Regions from separate parts of the Streptomyces sp. NPDC017676 genome, predicted to be linked through region 3. Evidence: predicted binding sites of a transcription regulator. Region 3 holds the regulator's gene; each other region holds the start of a gene.
The links. The regulator HrcA, encoded in region 3, represses chaperone genes, less so after heat shock. The targets are predictions, from matches to a motif close to TTNGCACTCNGNNNNNCNGAGTGCNAA.
Positions count from the first base shown of each region.

Region 1: groL (chaperonin GroEL) is a predicted target of HrcA. The motif match lies at 7,666-7,692, and genes of this name have one in related genera.
Region 2: groES (co-chaperone GroES) is a predicted target of HrcA. The motif match lies at 6,500-6,526, and genes of this name have one in related genera.

Region 1 is NZ_JBIRJA010000003.1:374,329-384,097, reverse strand. It holds gene ACH4LD_RS09340 (extracellular solute-binding protein) at 1-1,160, shown strand, start outside; gene ACH4LD_RS09335 (DUF3263 domain-containing protein) at 1,196-1,420, shown strand; gene otsB (trehalose-phosphatase) at 1,619-2,482, shown strand; gene ACH4LD_RS09325 (trehalose-6-phosphate synthase) at 2,449-3,888, opposite strand; gene ACH4LD_RS09320 (glucosyl-3-phosphoglycerate synthase) at 3,963-4,907, opposite strand; SAM riboswitch class I at 5,039-5,178, shown strand; gene thrC (threonine synthase) at 5,196-6,479, shown strand; gene ACH4LD_RS09310 (MoaD/ThiS family protein) at 6,628-6,903, shown strand; gene ACH4LD_RS09305 (cold-shock protein) at 7,353-7,556, shown strand; gene groL (chaperonin GroEL) at 7,856-9,478, shown strand; gene ACH4LD_RS09295 (NADH:flavin oxidoreductase) at 9,713-9,769, shown strand, end outside.
Region 2 is NZ_JBIRJA010000011.1:210,078-219,846, forward strand. It holds gene ACH4LD_RS25105 (LacI family DNA-binding transcriptional regulator) at 1-454, shown strand, start outside; gene ACH4LD_RS25110 (LCP family protein) at 571-1,650, shown strand; gene ACH4LD_RS25115 (YciI family protein) at 1,765-2,121, shown strand; gene ACH4LD_RS25120 (RNA polymerase sigma factor) at 2,164-3,420, shown strand; gene ACH4LD_RS25125 (methyltransferase domain-containing protein) at 3,424-4,644, opposite strand; gene ACH4LD_RS25130 (polysaccharide deacetylase family protein) at 4,735-5,646, shown strand; gene ACH4LD_RS25135 (polysaccharide deacetylase family protein) at 5,643-6,455, shown strand; gene groES (co-chaperone GroES) at 6,675-6,983, shown strand; gene groL (chaperonin GroEL) at 7,103-8,731, shown strand; gene ACH4LD_RS25150 (ester cyclase) at 8,810-9,517, opposite strand; gene ACH4LD_RS25155 (SDR family oxidoreductase) at 9,592-9,769, opposite strand, start outside.
Region 3 is NZ_JBIRJA010000001.1:551,492-561,260, forward strand. It holds gene ACH4LD_RS02430 (AMP-dependent synthetase/ligase) at 1-107, shown strand, start outside; gene ACH4LD_RS02435 (SpoIIE family protein phosphatase) at 286-2,106, shown strand; gene hemW (radical SAM family heme chaperone HemW) at 2,161-3,393, shown strand; gene ACH4LD_RS02445 (Uma2 family endonuclease) at 3,493-4,071, shown strand; gene ACH4LD_RS02450 (DUF3097 domain-containing protein) at 4,049-4,864, opposite strand; gene ACH4LD_RS02455 (MBL fold metallo-hydrolase) at 4,933-5,655, opposite strand; gene hrcA (heat-inducible transcriptional repressor HrcA) at 5,818-6,834, shown strand; gene dnaJ (molecular chaperone DnaJ) at 6,835-7,971, shown strand; gene ACH4LD_RS02470 (nitronate monooxygenase) at 8,127-9,203, shown strand; gene ACH4LD_RS02475 (16S rRNA (uracil(1498)-N(3))-methyltransferase) at 9,200-9,769, shown strand, end outside.

The DNA.
Region 1 (9,769 bases), on a different contig from region 3:
GCGACTCCGCCGCCAACAGCTCCAAGAAGTACTGGGACGCCCTGGTCAAGGAGTACGAGAAGCAGCACTCCGGGGTGAAGGTCGAGGTCAGCGTCTACTCCTGGAACGACGTCGACCGCAAGGTCAAGGAGATGGTCGACGCCGGCCACGCGCCGGACATGGCCCAGATCGGCGCCTACGCCGACTACGCCGCCGCCGGCAAGCTCTACCCGGTCTCCGACCTGCTCTCCATACGCACCCAGGCGGACCTCCTCTCCCAGCTCTCCGACGCCGGCCAGTGGAAGCACACGCAGTACGGCATCCCGTTCGCCGCCTCCACGCGCGTGCTCTTCTACAACAAGGACCTCTTCGCCAAGGCGAACCTCACGGCGCCCACCACCTGGGACGAGCTGGCCGCCGACGCGAAGGCGCTCAAGGCGGAGGGCGTGAAGTACCCGTACGCGCTGCCCCTCGGCCCCGAGGAGGCACAGGCCGAGACCATGCAGTGGCTGCTCAGCGGCGGCAACGGCGGCAGCGGCTACACCGACGACGTCGGCACCTACACCATCGACTCCGCCACGAACGTCGAGACCTTCACCTGGCTCAAGGACGAGCTGGTCGGCAAGGGCCTGACCGGCCCGGTCGCCCCCGGCAAGCTCAACCGCGCCGCCGCGTTCGCCGCGTTCGCCGACGGCCAGGTCGGCATGGTCAACGGGCACCCCACGCTCATCCAGCAGGCGGCCAAGAAGGGCGTGAAGTTCGGCATGGTGCCGATGCCGGGCCGCACCGGCAGGGCCAGGGCCTCCATGGGCGTCGCCGACTGGATGATGGGCTTCAAGCAGAACGGGCACGCCCAGCAGATCGGCGACTTCCTCGACTTCGCCTACAGCGAGAAGAACGTCCTCGACTTCTCCCGGAAGTACGGACTGCTGCCGGTCACCGGCTCCGCGTCCAACACCATGGCGGCGTCGGACGCCCCCGCCGACAAGGCCCTGCGCCCCTTCCTGGAGCAGCTGCCGACCTCGGAGCTGTACCCCGTCGGCAAGACCTCCTGGGCGGCGGTCAGCGCGGCCGTGAAGCAGAACATCGGCCAGGCGGTCTCCCCCGGCGGCAGCCCCGCCGGCGTCCTGACCCGCCTGCAGTCGACGGCCATGGCGGCCGACAGCAGCAGCGTCAACTGAGCCCGCTGTCAGTGCCCGCCGCTACCGTGGCAGGCATGGAACTGGGCACCCGCGAGAAGGCGATCCTCGCGCTGGAGCGCCGGACCTTCCCCGGCCCCGGCGCGAAGGAACGCGCGATACGGGAGGAGCTGGACCTGTCCCCCGTCCGCTACTACCAGCTCCTCAACGCCCTCCTGGACGACGCGCGGGCCCTGGCCCACGACCCGGTGACGGTCAACCGCCTGCGCCGCATCCGGGAAACGAGACGCGCGGAACGCTGACCCCTACGCACACCGCGCCGGCCGACCGGGTATGCGGCGGTACCCGGGGTGCCTTCGGCCGACCGAGGGCCCGGCGGAACCTTCTCGGCAGACCGAGTCGGGTGGTGGGTGGGCGGGGCAGGGGTCCGGGGCGGAGTCCCGGGCGTGCGGCGGCCGAAGCCGAGGCGTGAGACCCCCCGGGCTGGATAGTGTCGCGGTATGGACGCCATGGACGCTCTGCCGACCCCGCGCACCCAAGCCGGCCAGGACGGCCTCGCCGCCCTGCTCGCGCAGCCCCGCACCGCCCTGATCGGCCTGGACTTCGACGGCACGCTGGCCCCGATCGTCGCCGACCCCGAGCAGGCCCGCGCCCACCCCGGGGCCGTACCCGCCCTCGCCGCCCTCGCCCCCGCGATCGCCTCCGTCGCCGTGATCACCGGCCGCCCGCCCGAGGTCGCGGTCCGCTACGGCGGCTTCGCCGGCGTCCCCGGCCTGGAGCACCTCACCGTCCTCGGCCACTACGGCGCCGAGCGCTGGGACGCGGCCACGGGTGAGCTCACGGCCCCGCCCCCGCACCCCGGCGTGGCCGCCGTCCGCGCCGAACTGCCGGGCCTGCTGGAGCGCGCCGGAGCGGGGGAGGGCACGTGGATCGAGGAGAAGGGCCGGGCGCTGGCGGTGCACACCCGCCGCGCCCCCGACCCGCAGGCCGCCTTCGAGGCCCTGCGCGCCCCCCTCGCCGACCTCGCCACCCGGCACGGACTGATCGTCGAGCCCGGCCGCATGGTCCTGGAACTGCGCCCACCGGGCATGGACAAGGGCGTGGCCCTCCTGGACCACGCCCGCGCCGTCCACGCCGGCTGTGTCGTCTACGCCGGTGACGACCTGGGCGACCTCCCCGCCTTCGCCGCGGTCGAGAAACTCCGCACCAACGGCGTCCCCGGCCTGCTGGTGTGCAGCGGCAGCACGGAGGTCACGGAACTGGCGGACCGGGCCGACCTGGTGGTCGACGGCCCGGAAGGGGTCGTGGGCCTGCTGCGGGCGCTGGCCGCTCAGCTCGGCCGGGGGTCCAGCGCCGCCAGCTGATCGAGGAACCACCGGGCCGGCGGCAGCGCGGTCGCGGCGGCGGCCAGTCGCTTCGAGCGCTCCGCCCGCGCGTCCGCCGGCAGGTTCAGCGCCTCGTGCAGGGCCCGTGCCGTCCCCGCGATGTCGTACGGGTTCACCACGAAGGCGTCCTCGCCCAGCTCCTCGTACGCCCCCGCCTCCCGCGACAGCACCAGCGCGCAGCCCTCGTCGGAGACGACCGGGACCTCCTTGGCGACCAGGTTCATGCCGTCCCGGATGGGGTTCACCAGGGCCACGTCGGCCAGCCGGTAGGCGGCCAGGGAGCGGGCGAAGTCGTCCTTCACGTGCAGCACGACCGGGGTCCAGCCCGGTGTGCCGTACCGCTCGTTGATCTCGTCCGCGACCCGCCGCACCTCGGCGGTGTACTCGCGGTACACGGCGAGGTCCTGCCGGGACGGGTAGGCGAAGGCCACGTGGACGACCTTCTCCCGCCACTCCGGGTGGTCCTCCAGGAGCTGCTCGTACGCCAGCAGCCCGCGCACGATGTTCTTGGACAGCTCCGTCCGGTCCACCCGGACGATCGTCTTCCGGCCCGCTCCGATCTCCGCCCGCAGCGCCGCCATCCGCTCGTCCACGTCCGGCTCGTGCGCCCGCTCGCGCAGGAAGTCCGCGTCCGCGCCCAGCCCGTGCACCCCGATCCGGGTGCCGGAGGGGATGCCGGGCCCGAGCACCGCGTGACAGCAGTCCGTGAACGCGTCCGCCCACCGCCGGGTGAGGAACGCCGCCCGGTCCGCGCCCAGGATGCCGCCGAGCAGCTCGGCCGCGATGTCGTCGGGAAGGAGCCGGAAGTAGTCCGGCGGCGCCCACGGGGTGTGCGAGAAGTGGCCGATGCGCAGGTCGGGCCGGAGCTGCCGGAGCATCCGCGGGGCCAGGGCCAGGTGGTAGTCCTGGATCAGCACGGCCGCGCCCTCGGCCGCCTCCTCGGCCAGCGCCTCGGCGAACGCCCGGTTGTAGGCCTCGTACGACGCCCACTGCCGCCGGAAGCCGGCGTCGAAGACCGGCTCCAGCGGCGTCTGGTACAGCATGTGGTGGACGAACCAGAGCACCGAGTTGGCGATGCCGTTGTACGCCTCGGCGTGCACGGTCGCGTCGATGTCGAGCATCCGCACCCGCTGCCCGCCGGTCTCCTCGGCCGGCAGCAGCCCGCCGTCCGCGCGCCGGACGGCCGCCCGGTCGCCGTCGCCGAGCGCCGCGCACACCCACACCGAGTCCGCGTCGGATCCGATGGCGGACAGTCCCGAGACCAGCCCGCCGCCGCCCCGTCGGGCCTGCAGCGAGCCGTCCTCGCCCACCTGGTAGGAGACCGGGCCGCGGTTCGACGCGACCAGCACCTGAGCCTTTTGCGCAGCATCGAGCGTGGAAGCCATACGCCTCAACCTAGCCCGGCCCCCAACCGCTCAAACGTACGGCCCGCCCGGCGGGCCGACCGTATACGGCCCGTTCACGCCACCTTCCGTTCGGCGTACTCCGCGATCTCCACCATGGGCGGCCGCTCCTCGGTGTCCACCGAGTAGGTGCGCGGCTCGAACCCTTCCTCGCCCCGCTCGAACTGGGTCAGCGCGGGCCGGATCAGATGGCCGCGGGCCAGCCGGAGCTGGGCGGTGCGGTAGATCGCGGCGGCCATCCGGCCCAGCGCCTGCCCGTCCTGGTGCCGGTGCCTGCGCACGCCCACGTCGACCTGGGCCAGCGCGTCCAGGCCCACCAGGTGCAGCGCGTCCACCAGCATGCCCAGCTCCACGCCGTAGCCGACCGGGAACGGCAGCTGCTGCAGCAGCGTGCGGCGCGCCGCGTACTCGCCGCCCAGCGGCTGCACGAACCCGGCGAGCTGCGGCCAGTGCATGTTCAGCAGCGGGCGGGCCATGAGTTCGGTGACCCGGCCGCCCTGCCCGGCACTGCCGCCGAGCGGGCGGTCGTACATCGCCTTGACCAGGTCGATGTCCGGGTCGGTGAGCAGCGGGCCGACGATCCCGGAGACGAAGTCGGAGGAGAACTCCCTGAGGTCCGCGTCGATGAAGCAGACGATGTCCCCGCCGGTCACCAGCAGCGACCGCCACAGCACCTCGCCCTTGCCGGGGACGGCCGGGATGCGCGGCAGGATGGCGTCGCGGTGGACGACCCGGGCGCCGGCGCGCGCGGCGATCTCGGAGGTGCGGTCGGTGGAGCCCGAGTCGACGACCACGATCTCGTCGACGAGCGGCACCTGTTCCACGAGGTCGTGCCGGATGACCGCGACGATGTCGCCGACGGTCTCCTCCTCGTTGAGCGCGGGCAGGACGACGCTGATGGTCTGGCCCGTGCGCTGCTTGGCGGCGAGGATCTGGTGCAGCGGTCGGTCGGCCACGGACCAGGACCGGGTGGTCAGCCAGCGCTCGACTTCTTCCAGCACAGTCTGTGGCTCCTCACTCGTGTCTCGCGGTTCGGACGACTATCTCAACTGTCCCGGCCGTCGGTTACAGTCTTGAACAACGCCGATGACCATCGCATGTCGGGGGTCGGGTGCGTTCCACAACCGCATACCGCTCATCCAGAGGGGCAGAGGGACACGGCCCGGTGAAGCCCCGGCAACCCCCCTGACCGGACTCGTTCGCGCGAGGCTCACGGCCAGGGAAGGTGCCAATTCCGTCTCACGGCGAGATGCGTCGTGGGGAAGATGAGGAGAAAGGGCCTCGCCTCCATGGCTGTGCAGACAGTTGCCACCACCAGCGAATCCACCGTCGACCTCGGCCCGGCCGCGGCCCTGAGCTGTCGCGAGTGCGGCCACCGGGTGCCGCTCGGCCCGGTCTTCGCCTGCGAGGAGTGCTTCGGCCCGCTGGAGATCGCCTACGACTTCTCCGGCTACGACACCGAGGAACTGCGCCGCCGCATCGAGGCGGGTCCCGCGAACATCTGGCGCTACGCGCCCCTGCTGCCGGTCCCGGCGGACGTCGCCGGCAAGCCGAACATCAATCCCGGCTGGACCAAGCTCGTCAAGGCCGACAACCTGGCCCGCGAGCTGGGCGTGACCGGCGGTCTGTACGTGAAGGACGACTCCGGCAACCCGACCCACTCCTTCAAGGACCGGGTCGTGGCCCAGGCCCTGGAGGCCGCCCGCGCCTTCGGCTTCACCACGCTGTCCTGCTCCTCCACCGGCAACCTGGCCGGTGCCGTCGGCGCCGCCGCCGCCCGCGCCGGCTTCCGCTCCTGCGTGTTCATCCCGCACGACCTGGAGCAGGGCAAGATCGTCATGGCCGCGGTCTACGGCGGTGAACTCGTCGGCATCGAGGGCAACTACGACGACGTGAACCGCTTCTGCTCCGAGCTGATCGGCGACCCGGCCGGCGAGGGCTGGGGCTTCGTCAACGTCAACCTGCGGCCGTACTACGCGGAGGGCTCCAAGACCCTGGCGTACGAGATCTGCGAGCAGCTCGGCTGGCGGCTGCCGGACCAGATCGTGGTCCCCATCGCCTCCGGCTCCCAGCTCACGAAGATCGACAAGGGGCTCCAGGAGCTGATCAAGCTCGGTCTGGTCGAGGACAGGCCGTACAAGATCTTCGGCGCGCAGGCCGAGGGCTGCTCCCCGGTCTCCACCGCCTTCAAGGCCGGCCACGACGTCGTACGGCCCCAGAAGCCGAACACCATCGCCAAGTCCCTGGCCATCGGCAACCCGGCCGACGGGCCGTACGTCCTGGACATCGCGCGCCGCACCGGCGGTGCCGTGGAGGACGTGACGGACGAGCAGGTCGTGGACGCGATCAAGCTGCTCGCGCGGACCGAGGGCATCTTCGCGGAGACCGCCGGCGGCGTGACCGTCGGCGTCACCCGCAAGCTGCTGGAGGCGGGCGTGCTGGACCCGGCGAAGACCACGGTCGTCCTCAACACCGGCGACGGCCTGAAGACCCTGGACGCGGTGGCCGGGACCGGCCTCACCGCCACCATCCGCCCGACCCTGGACTCCTTCCGAGAGGCCGGCCTGGCATGACAGGCGTCCCGCGGGGAGGCCGGACGCGGCCCGCGCGCCGGCCGGGGCCGGTCGCGCCCACGCGGCGGCACCCGCACCCGCCCCACGGCCCCGCGCCCTTTCGGCGCCGCCCCGCCGTATCCGTGAACCCGACCGGAGGTCCCACCGCATGAGCGTGACCGTTCGCATCCCCACCATCCTGCGCACCTACACCGGCGGGCAGGCCGAGGTCGCCGCCGAGGGCACGACGCTCGGCGAGGTCATCGCCGACCTGGAGAAGAACCACACGGGCATCGCCGCGCGCGTGCTGGACGACCAGGGCAAGCTGCGCCGGTTCGTCAACGTGTACGTCAACGACGACGACGTCCGTTTCGAGCAGGGCCTGGACACCGCGACCCCCGACGGGGCCGGCGTCTCGATCATCCCGGCGGTCGCCGGCGGCTGAGCCGCGGACCGGCGCGCTCATTACCTTCGGTAACCGCGGTTACCGGCTGTTCGTCCGATTGCCCCCTCCGTGAGAGAAACGGAGGGGGCAATTCTGTGTGATTGAGCGCGGTAGAGTTGGGGAACACAGCCCCGGCCTCCGGGTCGGGGGCCCTGGATTTCATGCCGCCCGCCCGACAAGAAGTAGCCAAAGTGTGCGGGTTGTCTGCGGCTTTTGTGGCTTTTGTGGAGCCCGACTTGCCCTGAATTCGTATGAATTCTCACCAGATTCCGGACCGTTCGCGTCCAGAATTCTCGTCCGATTGACCTGTTGCAGACGGCAGTTGGACAGATACATTCAGCCGCGGTCGACGCGTTCCGGCGCACGCCCCCGACCAGTTGGGGGGTGAGGTCTGACCCGGGTCCGCGAAGTGTGGATCTGTGCAAGGGCCAGTAATAGGGGAGTTAGGCATGGCTCAGGGCACCGTCAAGTGGTTCAACGCGGAGAAGGGGTACGGCTTCATCGCGGTCGACGGTGGTGCGGACGTCTTCGTCCACTACAGCGCGATTCAGATGGACGGCTACCGCACCCTGGAAGAGGGCCAGCGGGTCGAGTTCGAGATCTCGCAGGGCCAGAAGGGTCCGCAGGCCGACATGGTTCGCGTCACCGCCTGAACGTTTCTTGTCCGAAGGGCCCGCACCTCGCAGAGGGTGCGGGCCCTTCGCCGTGCCCCGGTTCCGCTGTTCGCGTGCGGCTGACGAGGGCCTCCCACCCGCCCAGGCGCTTGCACTCGACCATGCCGAGTGCTAATCATTGGCGTTAGCACTCTGAAGGTGAGAGTGACAGCGAAGGACCGGGTCGGTGAGGCCCGCGGGTCATGTGGTGCAAGGGACCACGGGGCCGGCGAGCCGTCCGTCGCGGGCGCGGGCGCGGTCCGAAGGAATCACCCCCAGTCCTGGAGGGACCACTTCACATGGCCAAGATCATCGCGTTCGACGAGGAGGCGCGGCGCGGCCTTGAGCGCGGTATGAACCAGCTCGCCGACGCCGTCAAGGTCACCCTCGGCCCCAAGGGCCGCAACGTCGTCCTTGAGAAGAAGTGGGGCGCCCCCACGATCACCAACGATGGTGTGTCCATCGCCAAGGAGATCGAGCTGGAGGACCCGTACGAGAAGATCGGCGCCGAGCTGGTCAAGGAAGTCGCCAAGAAGACGGACGACGTCGCCGGTGACGGTACGACCACCGCGACCGTGCTCGCCCAGGCCCTGGTCAAGGAGGGCCTGCGCAACGTCGCCGCCGGTGCCAACCCGATGGCTCTGAAGCGCGGTATCGAGAAGGCCGTCGAGGCCGTCTCCGCCGCCCTGCTGGAGCAGGCGAAGGACGTCGAGACCAAGGAGCAGATCGCCTCCACCGCGTCCATCTCCGCCGCCGACACCCAGATCGGCGAGCTGATCGCCGAGGCGATGGACAAGGTCGGCAAGGAAGGCGTCATCACCGTCGAGGAGTCCAACACCTTCGGTCTTGAGCTTGAGCTCACCGAGGGCATGCGCTTCGACAAGGGCTACATCTCCGCCTACTTCGCGACCGACATGGAGCGCATGGAGGCGGTGCTGGAGGACCCGTACATCCTCATCGCCAACTCCAAGATCTCCTCGGTCAAGGACCTGCTCCCGCTGCTGGAGAAGGTCATGCAGTCGGGCAAGCCGCTGCTGATCATCGCCGAGGACGTCGAGGGCGAGGCCCTGTCGACCCTGGTCGTCAACAAGATCCGCGGCACCTTCAAGTCCGTCGCCGTCAAGGCCCCGGGCTTCGGTGACCGCCGCAAGGCCATGCTCGGCGACATCGCCATCCTCACGGGCGGCGAGGTCATCTCCGAGGAGGTCGGCCTCAAGCTGGAGAACGCGACCCTGGACCTCCTGGGCCGCGCCCGCAAGGTCGTCATCACCAAGGACGAGACCACCATCGTCGACGGTGCCGGCTCCTCCGAGCAGGTCAACGGCCGTGTGAACCAGATCCGCGCCGAGATCGAGAACAGCGACTCGGACTACGACCGCGAGAAGCTGCAGGAGCGCCTGGCGAAGCTCGCCGGCGGTGTCGCGGTCATCAAGGCCGGTGCCGCCACCGAGGTGGAGCTCAAGGAGCGCAAGCACCGCATCGAGGACGCCGTCCGCAACGCGAAGGCGGCCGTCGAGGAGGGCATCGTCGCCGGTGGTGGCGTGGCCCTGCTCCAGGCCTCCCAGGTCTTCGAGAAGCTGGAGCTGGAGGGTGACGAGGCGACCGGTGCCAACGCCGTGCGCATCGCCCTGGAGGCCCCGCTGAAGCAGATCGCCGTCAACGCCGGCCTTGAGGGCGGCGTCGTGGTGGAGAAGGTGCGCAACCTGACCCCGGGTCACGGCCTGAACGCCGCGACCGGCGAGTACGTCGACCTGGTCGCCGAGGGCATCATCGACCCGGCGAAGGTGACCCGTTCCGCGCTGCAGAACGCCGCCTCCATCGCCGCGCTGTTCCTCACCACCGAGGCCGTCATCGCCGACAAGCCGGAGAAGGCCGCGGCCCCGGCCGGCGGCGGCATGCCGGGCGGTGACATGGACTTCTGATCGACCTGACGGTTGATCGCCTGTCCTACGGACCGAGGGCGGCACCCCCAGCTTCTGGCTGGGGGTGCCGCCCTCGGGCGTTCCCGGGGTGCGACGAGGGTGTCCGGTATCACGTGAGGGGCTCGGGACCGGACCGGGACGCGGGCCGGTGGGCGGTGTTTACTTAAGACACTGCAACAATGCGTGCGCACATACCAGTCGGTTCATCCCGCCCACTCACGAGGAGCCCCCCACGTGACCGTCACCACGCCCCCCGCCTCCCGCGCGGCCCGCGTCCTGTCCCGCCCGATC
Region 2 (9,769 bases), on a different contig from region 3:
CCGGATGATGTGCAGCCGGGCCCGGGTCGACGGCTACCGGGCCGCCCTGGAGACGGCCGGACTGCCCGTCGACCCCTCCCTCGTCGTGGCCGGTGACTTCCACCACGACGCGGGCTACCGCCTGGGCCTGGAGCTGCTGCGCCGCCCGGACCGGCCCACCGCCGTCTTCGCGGGCAACGACCTCCAGGCGCTCGGCCTGTACGAGGCCGCCCGTGAGCTGGGTCTGCGCGTCCCGGAGGACCTCAGCGTGGTCGGCTTCGACGATCTGCCGGTGGCGCGCTGGGTGGGTCCGCCGCTGACGACCGTACGGCAGCCGCTCACCGAGATGGCCGAGGCCGCGGCCCGGCTGGTGCTGGAGCTGGGGAGCGAGCGGGAGGAGCGGGCGGCGACCCGGGTGGAGCTGGCGACGAGCCTGGTGGTGCGGTCGAGCACGGACGTGCCTCCGGCCGCTTAGCGTCCGTGCGGACGGAGTCTCCTCCAACGGGCCGGTGCCGGACGGCGGTTCGGTGACGCGGGGATGAGAATTTCCCAAGAAAACCGACTCGGGCGGCTTCTGCTAACAGCCCCCTAATGATTCGGACTTATGTTCCTGTTGTGACGCGACACGAGGAGCAAGGCGACGCGGGCAGACGGGTGGGCCGGCGGTCGAGAGCGCTGAAGATCGTCGGCCTCGCTCTGACGGGCACCCTGGTGCTGGGTGTGGCGGCGGCCGGCTGGGCCTACTGGCATCTCGACCACAACATCAGAAGCGTCGACATCGACAGCGCACTCGGCGACGACCGTCCGGCCAGGGCCGTGGTCACCCCGTCCGCGACCGCCCCGGCGGACGCCTCCCCGCTGCCCACCGGCTCCCTCAACATCCTGGTCCTCGGCTCGGACTCGCGCAGCGGCAAGGACAACCAGGAGCTGGGCGGCGGCGACAGCGGGGGAGCCCGGTCCGACACCGCCATGGTCGTGCACATCGACGCGGGCCGGACGAAGGCCACCGTCGTCAGCATCCCGCGCGACACCCTCGTCACCCGCCCGTCCTGCCCGCTCACCTCCGGCGGCAGGACGGCACCGGCGTACGGCGCCATGTTCAACAGCGCCTACGCGGTGGGCGGCCCGGTGTGCGCGGTGAAGACCGTCGAGACCCTCACCGGCGTCCGCATGGACCACTACCTGGAGGTCGACTTCTCCGGCTTCGCCAAGCTGGTCGACGCGCTCGGCGGGGTCGACGTCACCACCGGCCAGGACATCGACGACGACAAGAGCCACCTGCACCTCAAGGCCGGCACCCACCACCTCGACGGCAAGCAGGCCCTCGCCCTCGCCCGCACCCGGCACGGCATAGGCGACGGCAGCGACCTGGGCCGCATAGGGCTCCAGCAGACACTGGTCAAGGCCCTGCTGGCAGAGATGTCCGGCGGCGGCCTGCTCTCCGACCCGGCCCGGCTGTACCAGGTCGCCGACGCCGTCACCACCAGCCTCACCACCGACACCGGCCTGAACTCCCTGAACGAGCTGGTGAGCCTCGGCCGGAGCCTGAAGGGACTGACCGCCGACCGGGTGCGGACGGTGACCATGCCGGTCGTCACGGCACCGTCCGACCCCAACCGGGTCGTCGCCGAGGAGCCGGCGGCGAAGGACCTCTGGGCCTCCCTGCGCTGAGCCGTGGAAGTCCCGGAAATTTTTTCCGCGGGCCTGTCGATCCAGGTGTCTCCCGTTCGACGCAAGGGGTGAGCGGCGGGAAACGGACCCGCCGCCACGACCGAAGGAGTCACCATGCCCCGCTACCTGTCGCTCGTGCGCGTCGACGAGTCCGCCGCCCCCGCCGGAGGCCCCAGCGCGGAGCTGATGCAGCGGATGGGCGAGCTGATCGAGGAGATGACCAAGGCCGGTGTGCTGCTCGACACCGCCGGGCTCACCCCGTCCGCCGAGGCCGTCCGGATGGACTGGGACGGCGAGAAGGCCTCCGTGACCGACGGCCCGTTCACCGAGTCCAAGGAGGTCGTCGGCGGCTACGCGCTCATGCAGTGCAAGGACCGGGCCGAGGCGCTGGAGTGGACCCAGCGCTTCCTGAAGGTCCACGGCCCGGAGTGGCGGCTCGCCTGCGAGCTGCGGGAGATCGCCGAGGGCTGAGCCGTTTGGCCCGCCGCCGTCCAGGGTGTTGCATGGTGGGCTGTGGAGACACAACCCGCCACGGCGCACGCCATCGAGACCGTCTTCCGCCTGGAGTCGCCCCGGGTGATCGCCGGGGTCGCCCGGATCGTCCGGGACGTCGGCATCGCCGAGGAACTGGCGCAGGACGCCCTGGTCGCCGCCCTGGAGCGGTGGCCGCTGGACGGGGTTCCGGACAACCCCGGCGCCTGGCTCATGGCCACCGCCCGGCACCGGGCCGTCGACCTGGTCCGGCGCCGCGAGACCTACGCCCGCAAGCTCGCCGAGATCGGCCGCGACCTGGAGACGGCCCCACCGTCGTACGACGCACCGGCCGACCCGGACGACATCGACGACGACCTGCTCCGGCTGGTCTTCACCGCCTGCCATCCGGTGCTGTCGCCGGAGGCCCGGACCGCGCTCACCCTGCGCCTGCTCGGCGGCCTCACCACGGCCGAGATCGCCCGTGCCTACCTGGTCCCGGAGCCGACGGTCGCCCAGCGGATCGTCCGTGCCAAGCGCACCCTGGCGAAGCGGAACGTCGCCTTCGAAGTGCCGTACGGCCCCGACCGCGAAGCCCGCCTCGGCTCCGTGCTGGACGTCGTCTACCTGATCTTCAACGAGGGGTACGCGGCCACCGCCGGCGACGACTGGCTGCGCCCCGGCCTGTGCGAGGACGCGCTGCGGCTGGCCCGGGTGCTGTCCGCGCTGATGCCCAAGGAGCCCGAGGTGCACGGCCTGACCGCGCTCCTGGAGTTCCAGGCGTCCCGCGCCACCGCCCGCACCGGCCCCGACGGCACACCGGTGCTGTTGAAGGACCAGGACCGCCGCCGCTGGAACCGCATGCTCATCGCGCGCGGCATCCGTGCCCTCGACCGCGCGGGGGCCACCGCGAGCGGCCCCCCGGGCCCGTACACCCTCCAGGCGGCCATCGCCGCCTGCCACGCGCGCGCGTACACGTACGAGGAGACGGACTGGCGCGCCATCGCCACCCTGTACGGCCTGCTGGCCGTCCGCGCCCCGTCCCCGGTGGTCGAGCTGAACCGCGCGGTCGCCGTGTCGATGGCCGACGGCCCGGCGGCGGGCTTGGGGCTGGTGGACGCCCTCGCCGACGCGCCCGCGCTGCGCGGCTACCACCTGCTGCCCAGCGTCCGCGGCGACCTCCTCTCCCGCCTCGGCCGCACCGCCGAGGCCCGTGAGGAGTTCCTCCGGGCGGCGGACCTGACCCACAACGCGAGGGAACGGGAGCTGTTGCTGCGCAGGGCGCGCGCGTGCGGCTGAGCGTCAGCGCAGTGGGTGGCCGATCAGCATCGTCGGCGCCCCGGCGACGCGGGTGAGGAAGACGGTGGCCGCGTTCGGCCCCTGCGGTCTCACCTTCCGGCGCAGCTCCTCCGGCTCGACCGCCGAGCCGCGCTTCTTCACGGTCAGCGTGCCGATCTCGCGCTCCCGCAGCAGGGCCTTGAGCTTCTTCACGTTGAACGCGAGCCGGTCGGTGATCTCGTAACCGGTGGCGTACGGCGTGGACCGGGCCTCGTCGGCGGTGACGTACGCGATGGTCGGGTCCAGGAGCCCGCCGCCGACCTCCTCGGCCACCTCCGCGACCAGGTGCGCGCGGATGACGGCGCCGTCCGGTTCGTACAGGTACCGCCCCACCGGCCGCACCCCGGGATCGGGCAGCCCGCGGCCGACCAGCGTGCGCGGGCCCGGCAGCAGCGTCGCCCGCACCGCGCCCGGCGCCCCGGTCCCGAACCACAGCACCGCCTCCTTCACGTCACCGCCGTCGGAGATCCACTCGGCCTCGGCCGCGGCCGGGACCACCTCGTGCGGGATGCCCGGGGCGATCTTCAGTGCGGCGCGGGGCGCCTTGAGGGCCGCCCCGACCGCCCAGGACAGCGGCGGCGAGTACGCCTCCGGGTCGAAGACGCGCCCGCCCGTGGCCCGGCCGCCACCCCTCACCGGCGCGCTTCGCGCGGCCCCTCTCGGCTGCCCACCCCGGCGCGCCGGGTCCACGAACACCGCGTCGTACCCGGCGGTGTCCACCTCCGTGACGTCGGCCTCGCGCACCTCGATCAGGCCGGCCAGCCCCAGCGCCTCGGCGTTCGCCCGTGCCACGGCCGCCGTCAGCGGGTCCCGGTCCACGGCCAGCACCCGGATCCCGGCCCGCGCCAGCGCGATGGCGTCCCCGCCGATCCCGCAGCACAGGTCGGCGACGGAGGCCACGCCCAGCTCCTTCAGCCGCCCCGCCCGGTACGTGGCCACGGAGGCCCGCGTCGACTGCTCGACCCCGTTGGGTGTGAAGAACATGCGCCCGGCGTCCTCGGCCCCGAACTTCGCCACCGCCCGCTGCCGCAGCCGGGCCTGGCCGAGCGCGGCCGAGACCAGCTCGGCCGGGTGGTCGCGGCGCAGCCGGGTGGCCACGGCCAGCTCCCGCGCGGGCTCGGTGTCGCGGACCTCGTCGAGGAGGGCGCGGCCTTCGGGGGTGAGGAGCAGAGCGAGGTCGTTCACCGGGTCATTGTGGGCCAGTCGGTGGATGGTGCGCCTCCGGCGGCGGTGTCGTCCGGGGTCGGGGGCCGGGGCCTGGGAGGATCCGGCACCATGCGAGCAGTAGTACAAAATGACAAAATTCGGACTCGTTTCCGGCGGCTGGCCCTCGGGGGCGGAGCCGCCGCGCTGGCCGCCGCCACCCTGCTCTCCGGATGCGCCGGGCCCGAGCCGGCGCGCACCGCGTCCGGCCACGGCGGCCCCGCCCAGCCCCAGGACCCGGCGGCGCGCCGGGCCGCCGAACACGCCCGGCTGGCCGCCGCCGCCCGGCGCTGGGGGCTGGACCAGGTCCCGCTCACGCCTCCGCCGCCCCCCGCGAAGAAGCCGAGGATCACCGCCCGCGACGGATTCGAGGTGGACCACCAGGAGGACTGGGACCTGCCCCCCGTCTTCACCACCGTCCCCACCCGGGACAAGGTGGTGTTCCTGACGATCGACGACGGCGCGGAGAAGGACCCGCGGTTCCTCGCCATGATGCGCGAGCTCAGGATCCCGTACACCGCGTTCCTCAGCGACTACCTGGTGAAGGACGACTACGCCTACTTCCGCAAGATGCGGTCCTACGGCAACACCCTGAACAACCACACCCTGCACCACCCCTACCTGCCGGGCCTGTCCTACGAGGAGCAGAAGGACGAGATCTGCGGCATGCAGGCCGTCATGAAGAAGCAGTTCGGCAAGGCGCCCACGGTCTTCCGTCCCCCCTACGGCAACTACAACCAGGACACCCTGGTCGCCGCCAAGGAATGCGGCATCAAGTACGCGCCGATCTGGAACGAGGAGGTCTTCGTCGACCACTGGGAGTACCGCGAGGACGACAAGCGGCTGCGCCGCGGCGACATCGTCCTCACCCACTTCCGCGGCCGGGAGGACTGGGACGGCACGATGGTGGACGACATGCGCCGCTTCCTGAACAAGGTCACGCGCGAGGGCTACGCCGTGGCCCGCCTGGAGGACTACCTGTGACGCGGGCCCGGGGCCCGGCCGCGGTCCTCACCGCGGCCCTGCTCCTGACGGGCTGCGCCCAGTCCGTCGACCCCATCGAACGCCTCGGCAAGAAGGCCGCCGAAGGGGTACGCCCGCACACCACCGCCCCCGACCAGCGCTACCGCGCCTGGGGCCTGGCCCGGCCCCTCGCCCGCTCCCCGGTGCACCCGGCCCGCCCGCTCGCCGAGCGCACGGGGGCCGGTGCCCCGCCCCCCGTGATCGACCAGGTCCCCACCCGCGACCCGGTCGTCTTCCTCACCTACGACGACGGCGCCGAGCGGGACCCCCGCTTCGTCGACATGGTCCGCGAACTGAGGCTCCCGGTCACCCTGTTCCTCACCGACAGCGTCGCCGCCCCCGGCTACCGCCACTTCGCCCGCCTGCACGCCCTCGGCGCCGGCATCCAGAACCACACCGTCGACCACCGGGCCCCGGCCGGACTGCCGTACGCCGGTCAGCGTGCCGAGATCTGCGGCCAGCAGGACCGCCTCCGCGCCGCCCTCGGCGTCCGCCCCCGCCTCTTCCGCCCGCCCTACGGCTCCTACGACCGCACCACCCTGCGCGCGGCGGCCGACTGCGGCATCTCCGCGCTCGTCCTGTGGCGCGCCGCCCTGACCCCGGCCGGCCTCGCCTACGCCCACGGCCCCCACCACCTGTGCCCCGGCGACATCGTCCTGGTGGGGCCCGACGAGTCGAGGGGGCCGGCCCTGCGCACCCGCACGGTACGGGTGCTGAGGGAGGTGCAGGGGCGGGGGCTGACGGTGGGGCGCCTCGACGACTACCTGTGAAGACCGCCCGCACGCCACGATTCCGGGCGACGCGCCGCGGGCAATTGGCACTCCGCTTGACCGAGTGCTAATCGCGGTCATAGTCTCGGCTCTGGCACTCCCCCCTGGAGAGTGCCAGACAAACGCGACGGGCAGGTCCGGCACCCGCGACGACGGATCGACCTGGTCGCCACCTCAGACAGTTAACCCCGTGAGATCTCCGAAGGGGGAGGTCGGATCGTGACGACCGCCAGCTCCAAGGTTGCCATCAAGCCGCTTGAGGACCGCATCGTGGTCCAGCCGCTGGACGCCGAGCAGACCACGGCCTCTGGCCTGGTCATCCCGGACACCGCGAAGGAGAAGCCCCAGGAGGGCGCCGTCCTCGCCGTGGGCCCGGGCCGGTTCGAGAACGGCGAGCGTCTGCCGCTCGACGTCAAGGTCGGCGACGTCGTCCTTTACAGCAAGTACGGCGGCACCGAGGTGAAGTACAACGGCGACGAGTACCTCGTCCTCTCGGCTCGCGACGTCCTCGCGATCATCGAGAAGTAATCACCTCAAGCGACTCTCCGCTTTGAGCTGCGCCCCTGGCCCCCGCGACCGATAAGAAGCCGGGCGCCCGGGGCGCAGCGTCTTTTCACCCACAGATTTCCGAGAGGGCTCCCGCTGTCATGGCGAAGATCCTGAAGTTCGACGAGGACGCCCGTCGCGCCCTTGAGCGCGGCGTCAACAAGCTTGCCGACACCGTCAAGGTGACGATCGGCCCCCGCGGCCGCAACGTCGTCATCGACAAGAAGTTCGGCGCGCCCACCATCACCAACGACGGTGTCACGATCGCCCGCGAGGTCGAGATCGAGGACCCGTACGAGAACCTCGGCGCGCAGCTGGTGAAGGAGGTGGCGACCAAGACCAACGACATCGCTGGTGACGGCACCACCACCGCCACGGTCCTCGCCCAGGCGCTGGTCCGCGAGGGCCTGAAGAACGTCGCCGCCGGTGCCTCCCCGGCCGCCCTGAAGAAGGGCATCGACGCCGCGGTCAAGGCCGTCTCCGAGGACCTGCTCGCCTCGGCCCGCCCGATCGACGAGAAGTCCGACATCGCCGCCGTCGCCGCGCTGTCCGCCCAGGACCAGCAGGTCGGCGAGCTGATCGCCGAGGCGATGGACAAGGTCGGCAAGGACGGTGTCATCACCGTCGAGGAGTCCAACACCTTCGGCCTGGAGCTGGACTTCACCGAGGGCATGGCCTTCGACAAGGGCTACCTGTCGCCGTACTTCGTGACGGACCAGGAGCGCATGGAGGCCGTCCTGGAGGACCCCTACATCCTCATCAACCAGGGCAAGATCTCCGCCATCGCCGACCTGCTGCCGCTGCTGGAGAAGGTCATCCAGGCCGGCTCCTCCAAGCCGCTGCTGATCATCGCCGAGGACGTCGAGGGCGAGGCCCTGTCGACCCTGGTCGTCAACAAGATCCGCGGCACCTTCAACGCCGTCGCGGTGAAGGCCCCCGGCTTCGGCGACCGCCGCAAGGCGATGCTCCAGGACATGGCCGTCCTCACCGGCGCCACCGTCATCTCCGAGGAGGTCGGCCTCAAGCTCGACCAGGTCGGCACCGACGTGCTCGGCTCCGCCCGCCGCGTCACCGTCACCAAGGACGACACCACGATCGTCGACGGCGCCGGCAAGTCCGAGGACGTGCAGGGCCGCGTCGCCCAGATCAAGGCCGAGATCGAGACCACCGACTCCGACTGGGACCGCGAGAAGCTCCAGGAGCGCCTCGCCAAGCTGGCCGGCGGCGTGTGCGTGATCAAGGTCGGCGCCGCCACCGAGGTGGAGCTGAAGGAGAAGAAGCACCGTCTGGAGGACGCCATCTCCGCGACCCGCGCCGCGGTCGAGGAGGGCATCGTCTCCGGTGGTGGCTCCGCCCTGGTCCACGCCTCCAAGGTGCTGGACGGCAACCTCGACAAGTCCGGCGACGAGGCCACCGGTGTCTCAGTGGTCCGCAACGCCGTGGTCGAGCCGCTGCGCTGGATCGGCGAGAACGCCGGCCAGGAGGGCTACGTCATCGTGTCCAAGGTCAAGGACCTGGACAAGGGGCAGGGCTACAACGCCGCCACCGGCGAGTACGGCGACCTGATCAAGGCCGGCGTCATCGACCCGGTCAAGGTCACCCGCTCCGCCCTGGAGAACGCCGCCTCCATCGCCTCCCTGCTGCTCACGACCGAGACCCTGGTCGTCGAGAAGAAGGAAGAGGAGCCGGAGGCCGCGGGCCACGGCCACAGCCACGGGCACGCGCACTGAGCCCAGCGCTCTTGAGCGAAGGCCCGGCACCCCGGTGAGGGGGGCCGGGCCTTCGCCCTGTCCACGACTCGGACGCGGCTACTGCTCCAACGCGTCGAGCGCACCCAGCTGCTGCATCAGCCCCAGCTGGTCGTGCTGCCACCACAGCTCGGCGATCTTGCCGTCGTCGCCGAACCGGAAGAGCGTCGTCCCGGTCATGGTGACCTGGCTGCCGGTGGACGCGATCCCCAGGAAATCGCCCTGGTGGGTGGCGTACCAGGTCCACCGTGCGCAGGCCCGGTCGCCCTGGGTGAGGACGTCCTCGACCGTGAACGCGAAGTCGAAGGCGCCGCGCCACATCCGGAACTCGGCGCGGACGTTGTCCAGCCCGATGGTGTCCTGCGGGTTCATCGGATCATGGCTGTGGATGTCCTCGTCCAGCAGGTCGTTGAGCGGCGGCAGCTCGCCCTCGCTGCACAGCGCCTCGAAGAACCCGCGCACCATGCCCTCGGAGGGGCTCTCGTCCCGTACGACGTCCAGGTCGATGAACGTCGGCATCTCGTCGCACAGCGCGACCAGCCCCCGGAAGACCCGGTCGGTCTCCGGAAGGTTCGAGTTCCGCATCGCGTCCTCGTACGACGGGAACTCCACCACTTCGACCACGTGCGACGCGTCCGAGCGGTCCGTGCCGACCACCGCGTGCGTCGCCGTCCGCTTCCCCTTGGTCTGCTGGACCCAGTCGTCCATGAGCCGGTTCATCTCGTCCAGCCGGCTCGTCCTGCACTCGATGAGCTGTACGAAGGTCATGCGCCGCCTCCGGCCCCCCTGGTCCGGTACCGTCCCGCTCATTTTCCCACCGGGACGGCGGCGCCACCCGCCCGTTACCGCGGCCCGTACTTGCGCCCGGTCCGGGAGCTGATCCCGCCCAGCAGCCCGCGCGGCGTCACCTTCACCAGGCCCATCAGCGCCTTGTACCGGGGGTCGGGGACGGACACCGTCCTGCCGCGCGCGAGGTCGGACAGGGCCGCCGCGACCAGCTTGTCGGCGTCCAGCCACATC
Region 3 (9,769 bases):
TGGAGCACGGGGAGATCACGCCGAGCCTGAAGCTGAAGCGGCCGGTGGTGGAGCGGGAGTACAAGCACCTCATCGAGGAGATGTACGCCGGTACGAAGGAGGCGTAGCGCGGTCCCGGAGGGGTGGCTCGGGGGCCGTCGGCCGCCGCGTGCGCGTCGTGGTTGTCCGCGCGGTTCCCCGCGCCCCTTTTCCTGCTCGCCCGCGCCCGAAACGTTCCGTCTTCTGGTCACTTCCGTGACTCAGTGCTTATAGGTGCCCCCTGTCTGTCACCCTGACCGCATGGATATGGCGGCCATACCCACGCAACGGGACAGCGGCACCCAGCCCGGTGAGACGCGGGGGCGGGCCACGCTGCCCGGGAGCCCCCTCGCTCCGGGCACGGCCCGCGCGCTCGTGCGGGCCGCGCTGGACGCGATGCCCGGGGTCTGCGCGCGGCTCGCCGACGACGCCATGGCCGTCGTCAGCGAGCTGGTCACCAACGCCGTCGTGCACGCCGGCACCGAGGTGCAGGTCGAATGGCGGCTGGAGGACACCGGCGCGCTCGTGGTCGAGGTGCGCGACCAGCACCCGTCCCGCGCCCCGCGGGACGCCACGAGCGGCGAGGCGCCGTACGACACCCCTGAGTACGGGCGCGGACTGCGCCTCGTCGCCACGCTCGCCGAGTCCTGGGGCGTCACCTACCGCACCGGCGCCAAGACCGTCTGGGCGCGGCTGCCCCCGGGCGGCAGCGAGGCCCTGGACGGACCCGGCCCCGACCCCGCCCTGGAGGTCGCCGAGGACCTGGCCCCGCAGCCGCACCGCGCCGAGGGCGACCGCGACTGGCTCGGCCGGGGCGCCCTGTCCTTCCTCGCCGAGGCGTCCGACCTGCTCGCCGGACAGCTCGACGAGAACCTGGTCGCCGCGCTCACCGGCCAGCTGATCGTGCCCCGGCTCGCGGACTGGTGCGCGGTCTGGCTGGAGGACGAGGCGACCGTCCGGGGCGGCGCCGGTGGCGGACCGGCCCGGGTCTGGCACGCCAGCGAGACCCGGATCGAGGAGCTGCGGTGCGCCCTGGAGAAGGAGCCGCCGTGCCCGCCGGGCGGGCTGCGCTCCGGCCCCGAGCCCTACCCCTGGCCCGGCCACGCGCTCGGCCCCCAGGGCGCCCACGGGACGGCGCTGTCGTACCGGCTCATCGCGGGCGGCCGACCGCTCGGCACGCTGGTCATCGGCCGGTGCGGGCTGATGGGCTTCCCGGACGAGATCACCGGGCTGGTGGAGGACCTCAGCCGCAGGGTGGCCCTGGCCATCGGCGCGGCCCGCCAGTACGCCCGCCAGGCCACCATCAGCGCCGTCCTCCAGCGGGGCCTGCTGCCCGGCGCCGTCGCCGAGATCCCCGGCGTGCGCAGCGCGCTGGTCTACGAGCCCTGCGACAAGGGCGGCCCCAGCGGCGACTTCTACGACCTGTTCCCGGCGGGCGACGGCCGCTGGTGCTTCGCGGTCGGCGACGTCCAGGGCAAGGGCCCGGAGGCCGCCGTGGTGATCGGCCTCGCCCGCCCCTGGCTGCGCCTGCTGGCCCGCGAGGGCTACCGGGTCGCCGATGTCCTGGACCGCCTCAACCAGCTCCTCCTGGACGACGCCACCGAGGCCGCCGACGCCGCCGCCCGCGCCCTGGTCGCCGTCGGCGGGCGGCCGCTGGCCACCGGGGAGGGCCCGCAGACCCGCTTCCTCTCCCTCCTCTACGGCGAGCTGACGCCGTACGACGGCGGGGTCCGCTGCACCCTCGCCTCGGCCGGCCACCCGCTGCCGCTCGTCCTCAGCCCCGACGGCACCGTGCGCACCGCCGCCCGCCCGCAGACCCTGCTCGGCGTGGTGGAGGACGAGACCTACACCAGCGAGACCCTCGACCTGCGCCCCGGCGACAGCCTGCTGTGCGTCACCGACGGCGTGACCGAGCGGCGCTCCGGCACCCGCCAGTTCGACGACGGCGACGGCCTCGCCCGCGCCCTGTCCGGCTGCGCCGGGCTCGGCGCCGAGCTGATCGCTGAAAGGATCCGCCGCCTGGTCCACGACTTCGGCGGCGGCCTGCCCGAGGACGACCTGGCCCTGCTGGTGCTGCAGGCGGAGTGACGCCCACGGTCGCTCCAGGCGGAGCAACGCCCACGGTGCTGGACAATGGAAGGCATGCCTTCCGCACTCCCCGACGGCGAGCCCGTCCCCACCGACGGCGCGCTGCCCGCGCACGCGCTCGCCGGGGCCGCCGACCGCCCGCTCGGTTTCTACCTGCACGTCCCGTACTGCGCGACCCGCTGCGGCTACTGCGACTTCAACACCTACACCGCGACCGAGCTGCGCGGCACCGGCGGAGTGCTCGCCTCCCGCGACAACTACGCGGACACGCTGACCGACGAGATCCGGCTGGCCCGCAAGGTGCTGGGCGACGACCCGCGCGAGGTCCGCACGGTGTTCGTCGGGGGCGGTACGCCGACGCTGCTGGCCGCCGACGACCTCGTACGGATGCTGGGGGCGATCCGGGACGAGTTCGGGCTGGCACCGGACGCGGAGATCACCACGGAGGCGAACCCGGAGTCCGTCGACCCCGCCTACCTCGCCACCCTCCGCGCGGGCGGCTTCAACCGGATCTCCTTCGGCATGCAGAGCGCCAAGCAGCACGTGCTGAAGGTCCTGGACCGCACGCACACCCCCGGCCGCCCCGAGCGGTGCGTCGCGGAGGCGCGGGCGGCGGGCTTCGAGCACGTCAACCTCGACCTGATCTACGGCACGCCGGGCGAGAGCGACGACGACTGGCGGGCCTCCCTGGACGCCGCCCTCGGTGCCGGCCCCGACCACATCAGCGCCTACGCGCTCATCGTGGAGGAGGGCACCCAGCTCGCCCGCCGCATCCGCCGGGGCGAGATCCCGATGACCGACGACGACGTCCACGCCGACCGGTACCTGATCGCCGAGGAGATGCTGGGCGCGGCGGGCTTCGACTGGTACGAGGTCTCCAACTGGGCCATCTCCGAGGCGGGCCGCTGCCTGCACAACGAGCTGTACTGGCGGGGCGCGGACTGGTGGGGGGCCGGGCCGGGGGCCCACTCGCACGTCGGCGGGGTCCGCTGGTGGAACGTCAAGCACCCGGGCGCCTACGCGGCGGCCCTGGCCTCCGGCCGCTCCCCGGGCGCGGGCCGGGAGCTGCTGTCCGACGAGGACCGGCGCGTGGAGCGCATCCTGCTGGAGCTGCGGCTGCGGGAGGGGGTCCCGCTGTCCCTCCTGAAGGAGGAGGGGCTCGCGGCCTCCCGGCGCGCGCTGGCGGACGGACTCCTCCAGCAGGGCCCGTACGAGGAGGGGCGGGCCGCGCTGACCCTGCGCGGGCGGCTGCTGGCGGACGCGGTGGTGCGGGACCTGGTGGACTGATCACCCCGGCGGGTGAATCCCCCCGGAACGCCGGTTCGGTCCCTAACCTGGTTCGTAGGCTGCCGCCGATGGGACGCGGCGGATGTGGAGGCCACGGAGATGACCGCTGTGGACGAGCGTGGGATGGCCAGGTACCTCGACGAGTTCGAGCCTCCCGAGGGCGTCAAGGCCGAGCTTCTCCGAGGAGTCATCGTGATGATGGCCAGCCCCGATCTGGTGCACAACCTGATCGTGCTGCACACACAGCGGCAGATGCCCCTTGAGCGGTGGTACCCCCTTCAGACCCAGGACGTCGACATCGCCGGTGAGTCGAGCGAGCCGGTGCCGGACCTGGTGGTCCTCTCGCCCGACGTCCTGCCGAGTTCGGGGCGGCTGCTGCCCAGTCGGCTGATCACGATGGTGCTGGAGGTCGTCTCGAAGTACAGCGTCCACCAGGATTACGTGGTCAAGCGCTCGATCTACGCGGCGGGGAAGATCCCTGCCTACCTCGTCGTCGACCCGATCATGGCCCAGTGCGTTCTGCTGACGAAGCCGGCGGGCCAGGGGGAGGACGCCGACTACCTCAGCCAGGAGATCGTCAAGTTCGGCGATCCGGTGTCCCTGGAGGTTCTCGGGGTCGAACTGGACACGACCGAGTTCGGAACGTTCCCCGACGTCAGGCCCCACCGCTACCCGTGACGAAGTCGATCAGCTCCTCCACCCGCCCCAGCAGTTCCGGCTCCAGGTCCTTGTAGGACCCCACCCGCTTCAGGATCGCCTGCCACACCGCCCCGGTGTTCTCCGCCGGCCAGCCCAGCGCCCGGCACACGCCCGTCTTCCAGTCCTGCCCCTTCGGCACCGTCGGCCACGCCTCGATGCCCAGGGCCGCCGGCTTCACCGCCTGCCAGATGTCGATGAACGGGTGGCCGACCACCAGCGCGTGTTCGCTGGTCACCGACTGCGCGATGCGCCACTCCTTGGTCCCCGGCAGCAGGTGGTCGACCAGGACGCCCAGACGCGCGTCCGGGCCCGGGGCGAAGTCGGAGACGATCGACGGCAGGTCGTCCACGCCCTCCAGGTACTCCACGACCACGCCCTCGATCCGCAGGTCGTCTCCCCACACCTTCTCGACGAGCTCGGCGTCGTGCCGGCCCTCCACGTAGATGCGCCCGGCGCGGGCCACGCGCGCGCGTGCCTGGGGGACGGCGACCGAGCCGGAGGCCGTACGGGTGGGACGTACCGGCGCCGAGGAGGTGGGGCGGACCAGCGTCACCACGCGGCCCTCCAGCAGGAAGCCGCGCGGCTCCAGCGGGAACGCGCGGTGCTTGCCGAAGCGGTCCTCCAGGGTCACCGTGCCCGCCTCGCAGCGGATCACCGCGCCGCAGAACCCGGTGCCGGGCTCCTCCACCACCAGACCCGGCTCGGCCGGGACCTCGGGGACGGACTTCTGCTTCTTCCAGGGTGGGGTGAGGTCGGCGGAGTACTGGCGCATTCGGATGACGATAGGAGAAGCCGGTTCCGAAGGCCCACGACACGCCGGGAACCGATGGGAAGAGCCGCTCAGATCACGCCGAACCGCGTTGCCAGGGCGTCCCGTTGGCGGCGGACGAACCCCGCGTCCACCACCGCGCCGTGACCGGGCACGTACAGCGCGTCCTCGCCGCCGAGCGCCAGCAGCCGGTCCAGGGCGTCCGGCCAGCGGGACGGGACCGCGTCGGGGCCCGCCTGGGGCTCGCCGGACTCCTCCACCAGGTCGCCGCAGAACACCACCTCCGGATCGCCCGGGACCAGCACGGCCAGATCGTGCGCCGTGTGGCCGGGACCCACGTTGGCCAGCAGCGCCTGGCGGCCGTCGCCGAGGTCCAGCGTCCACTCGCCGGAGACCGCGTGGCGGGGCGGGACCAGCGCGTCCACCGCCTCGTCGGCGTCGGCCGCCGGCAGCCCGTTGCGGATCGCGTCGAGCCGCAGGTCCGCGCGCTCGTACGCGAACACCGCGTCCAGGCCCACCGCCCCGTACACCTCGGCCCCGGCGAACACGGCGGCGCCGAAGACGTGGTCGAAGTGGGGATGGGTGAGCGCGAGATGGGTCACACGGCCGCCCGCCAGCTCCTCGGCCCAGCCGCGCAGCCGCGCCCCCTCCGCGAGGCTCGAACCGGCGTCCACGAGCAGTGCCGTACCCTCCCCGAGGACCAGTCCCGCCGTGCAGTCCCAGCCCGGCAGCCGGCACCGGCCCACCCCCGCGGCCAGCCGCTCCCACCCCAGCTCTTCCCAAGTCACGGTCATACCCGCGACGCTAGCGGTACGAGCCGGTACGGCGGCACGACCTTGCCCAGGGTGTACCCGGCAGCCGTACACTGGGCCGGGGAACGCTGGCACTCGCGAGGGAAGAGTGCCAGGCGGACGACCCGCAGGGACGAGGGGACGACGTGCTGGAGGTGCGCGCGAATGCTGAGTGAACGCAGGCTTCAGGTTCTGCGCGCCATCGTCCAGGACTACGTGGGCACCGAGGAGCCGGTCGGTTCCAAGGCGCTCACCGAGCGACACAACCTCGGCGTCTCCCCGGCGACCGTCCGCAACGACATGGCGGCCCTGGAGGAGGAGGGGTACATCGCCCAGCCGCACACCAGCGCGGGGCGGATCCCCACCGACAAGGGCTACCGGCTGTTCGTGGACAAGCTCGCGGGCGTGAAGCCGATGACCGCGCCGGAGCGGCGGGCCATCCAGAACTTCCTGGAGGGCGCCGTCGACCTCGACGACGTCGTGGCAAGGACCGTGCGGCTGCTCGCGCAGCTCACCCGGCAGGTCGCCGTCGTGCAGTACCCGTCCCTGACCCGGTCCACGGTCCGGCACGTGGAGCTGCTGTCGCTGGCTCCCGCGCGCGTGATGCTCGTGCTGATCACGGACACCGGCCGGGTCGAGCAGCGGATGGTCGACTGCCCGGCGCCGTTCGGCGAGGCCTCGCTGGCGGATCTGCGGGCGCGGCTCAACAGCCGGGTCGCCGGCCGCCGGTTCACGGACGTGCCGAAGCTGGTCGAGGACCTCCCGGACGCCTTCGAGCCGGAGGACCGCGGTACGGTCTCCACGGTGCTCTCCACTCTTCTGGAGACACTCGTGGAGGAGAACGAGGAGCGGTTGATGATCGGCGGCACCGCCAATCTGACCCGCTTCGGACATGACTTCCCCCTCACGATCCGGCCCGTCCTGGAGGCCCTGGAGGAGCAGGTCGTGCTCCTCAAGCTCCTGGGCGAGGCGAAGGATCCGGGCGTGACCGTGCGCATCGGCCACGAGAACGCCCATGAGGGACTCAACTCCACCTCCGTCGTGTCGGTCGGCTACGGTTCGGGCGGCGAGGCGGTTGCCAAGCTCGGCGTGGTCGGACCGACCCGCATGGACTACCCGGGAACGATGGGAGCGGTACGCGCAGTGGCACGGTACGTCGGACAGATCCTGGCGGAGTCGTAAGTGGCCACGGACTACTACGCCGTTCTCGGCGTGCGCCGCGACGCGTCGCAGGATGAGATCAAGAAGGCGTTCCGCCGGCTCGCGCGCGAGCTGCACCCGGACGTCAACCCGGACCCGAAGACCCAGGAGCGGTTCAAGGAGATCAACGCCGCTTACGAGGTGCTGTCGGACCCGCAGAAGAAGCAGGTCTACGACCTCGGCGGCGACCCGCTCTCCCAGTCGGGCGGCGCGGGCGCGGGCGGCTTCGGGGCCGGCGGCTTCGGCAACTTCTCCGACATCATGGACGCGTTCTTCGGTACGGCGTCGCAGCGCGGGCCCCGCTCGCGCACCCGGCGCGGCCAGGACGCGATGATCCGGATCGAGGTCGAGCTGGACGAGGCGGCCTTCGGGACGACCAAGGACATCCAGGTCGACACGGCCGTCGTCTGCAACACCTGCAACGGCGAGGGCGCGGCGCCCGGCACGTCCGCCCAGACGTGTGACATGTGCCGCGGCCGGGGTGAGGTCTCCCAGGTCACCCGGTCCTTCCTGGGCCAGGTCATGACCTCCCGGCCGTGCCCGCAGTGCCAGGGCTTCGGCACGGTCGTCCCGACCCCGTGCCCGGAGTGCGCCGGCGACGGCAGGGTGCGCTCGCGGCGGACGCTCACCGTCAAGATCCCGGCCGGTGTCGACAACGGCACCCGGATCCAGCTCGCCGGTGAGGGCGAGGTCGGCCCCGGCGGCGGCCCGGCCGGCGACCTGTACGTCGAGATCCACGAGCTGCCGCACCCGACGTTCCAGCGGCGCGGCGACGACCTGCACTGCACGGTCACGATCCCGATGACGGCGGCGGCCCTCGGCACGAAGGTGCCGCTGGAGACGCTGGACGGGCTGGAGGAGGTCGACATCCGGCCCGGCACCCAGTCCGGCCAGTCGATCCCGCTGCACGGCCGGGGCGTCACGCATCTGCGCGGCGGCGGCCGGGGCGACCTGATCGTGCACGTCGAGGTGACCACGCCGACCAAGCTGGACCCGGAGCAGGAGCGCCTGCTGCGCGAGCTGGCCAAGCTCCGGGGCGAGGAACGGCCACAGGGCCAGTTCCAGCCTGGTCAGCAGGGCCTGTTCTCGCGGTTGAAGGACGCGTTCAACGGGCGCTGACGTGGGCCGCGGGAGTGGCTGGGGGTCCGGGGGTGTCCCCCGGGCAGGCCGCTGAGCGGGGTCGTGCGGGGTGCTTCGGCGCCCCGTATGCCGTGGGCATGTGCCAGGGGATGCCCGGATTCGGACTTGTCCGGAGGACGTGACAACATGCGGTCATGTCCTCCGCGCTGACCGATCTCTTCCCCCACCCGATCGTGCAGGCCCCCATGGCGGGCGGTGTCTCCGTCCCGCAGCTCGCCGCCGCCGTCTCCGAGGCCGGTGGCCTCGGGTTCCTCGCCGCCGGGTACAAGACCGCCGACGGCATGTACCAGGAGATCAAGCAGCTGCGCGGGCTCACGAGCCGCTCCTTCGGCGTGAACCTCTTCATGCCGCAGCCCGAGCACGCGGAGTCCGGGGCCGTCGACCTCTACGCGCACCAGCTGGCCGGCGAGGCCGCCTGGTACGAGACCGAGCTGGGCGACCCGGACAGCGGCCGGGACGACGGCTACGACGCCAAGCTGGCCGTCCTGCTCGACGACCCGGTGCCGGTGGTCTCCTTCCACTTCGGCGTGCCGCGGCGCGAGGTGTTCGACAAGCTCCACCGCGCCGGCACCTTCACCCTGGTCACCGCCACCACCGCCGAGGAGGCCCGCGCGGTCGAGCGGGCCGGGGCCGACGCGGTGATCGCGCAGGGCGTGGAGGCCGGCGGACACCAGGGCACCCACCGGGACCTCCCGGAGAACGACGGCGCCGGCATCGGGTTGCTGTCGCTGGTCGCGCAGGTCCGGGAGGCCGTGCGCATCCCGGTCGTCGCCGCCGGCGGCATCATGCGCGGCGGCCAGATCGCCGCCGTCCTCGCGGCGGGCGCGAGCGCCGCCCAGCTGGGCACCGCGTTCGTCGCCACCCACGAGTCCGGCGCGCACCCCCTGCACAAGCGGGCGCTGACCGACCCGCTGTTCCCGCGCACCGAGCTGACCCGCGCCTTCACCGGCCGCCCGGCCCGCGCCATGGTCAACCGCTTCCTGCGCGAGCACGGCCCGTACGCGCCCGCCGCCTACCCCGAGGTCAACCACCTCACCGCGCCGCTGCGCAAGGCCGCCGCCAAGGCCGAGGACGCGCAGGGCATGGCGATGTGGGCCGGGCAGGGCCACCGGATGGCCCGGGAACTGCCCGCGGGCCGGCTGGTGGAGGTGCTGGCGGCCGAACTCGCCGAGGCCCGGACAGCGTTGTCGGCCGGGGGTGGTCCCCGATGACCGCGCCGGTGTTCGTCGTCGACTCGCTGGACGGCGTGGGCCCCGGCTCGGTCGTCGACGTCCAGGGCCCCGAGGGACGGCACGCGGTCTCTGTACGGCGGTTGCAGCCGGGCGAGAACGTGGTGCTCACCGATGGCAGGGGCCGGGGCGCGGCCGGCGTCGTCGTCAGCGTGTCGGGGAAGGACCACCTGGTGGTCGAGCCGTTCGAGTTCCCGGTGGAGCCCGAGCCCAGCCCCCGTATCACCGTCGTACAGGCCCTGCCCAAGGGCGACCGCGGCGAGTTGGCCGTGGAGACGATGACGGAGACCGGCGTCGACGCGATCGTGCCCTGGCAGGCCGCGCGCTGCATCACCCAGTGGAAGGGCGACCGGGGGGCGAAGGCGCTCGCCAAGTGGCGTGCCACCGCGCGGGAGGCCGGCAAGCAGTCCCGCCGGCTGCGCTTCCCGGAGGTCGCCGACCTGGCGGCCACCAAGCAAGTCGCCGCGCTGCTCGGCGCGGCGGACTTCGCCGCCGTGCTCCACTCCGACTTCGACCACGCCGGCGAGCCCCTGGCCACCGCCGAACTC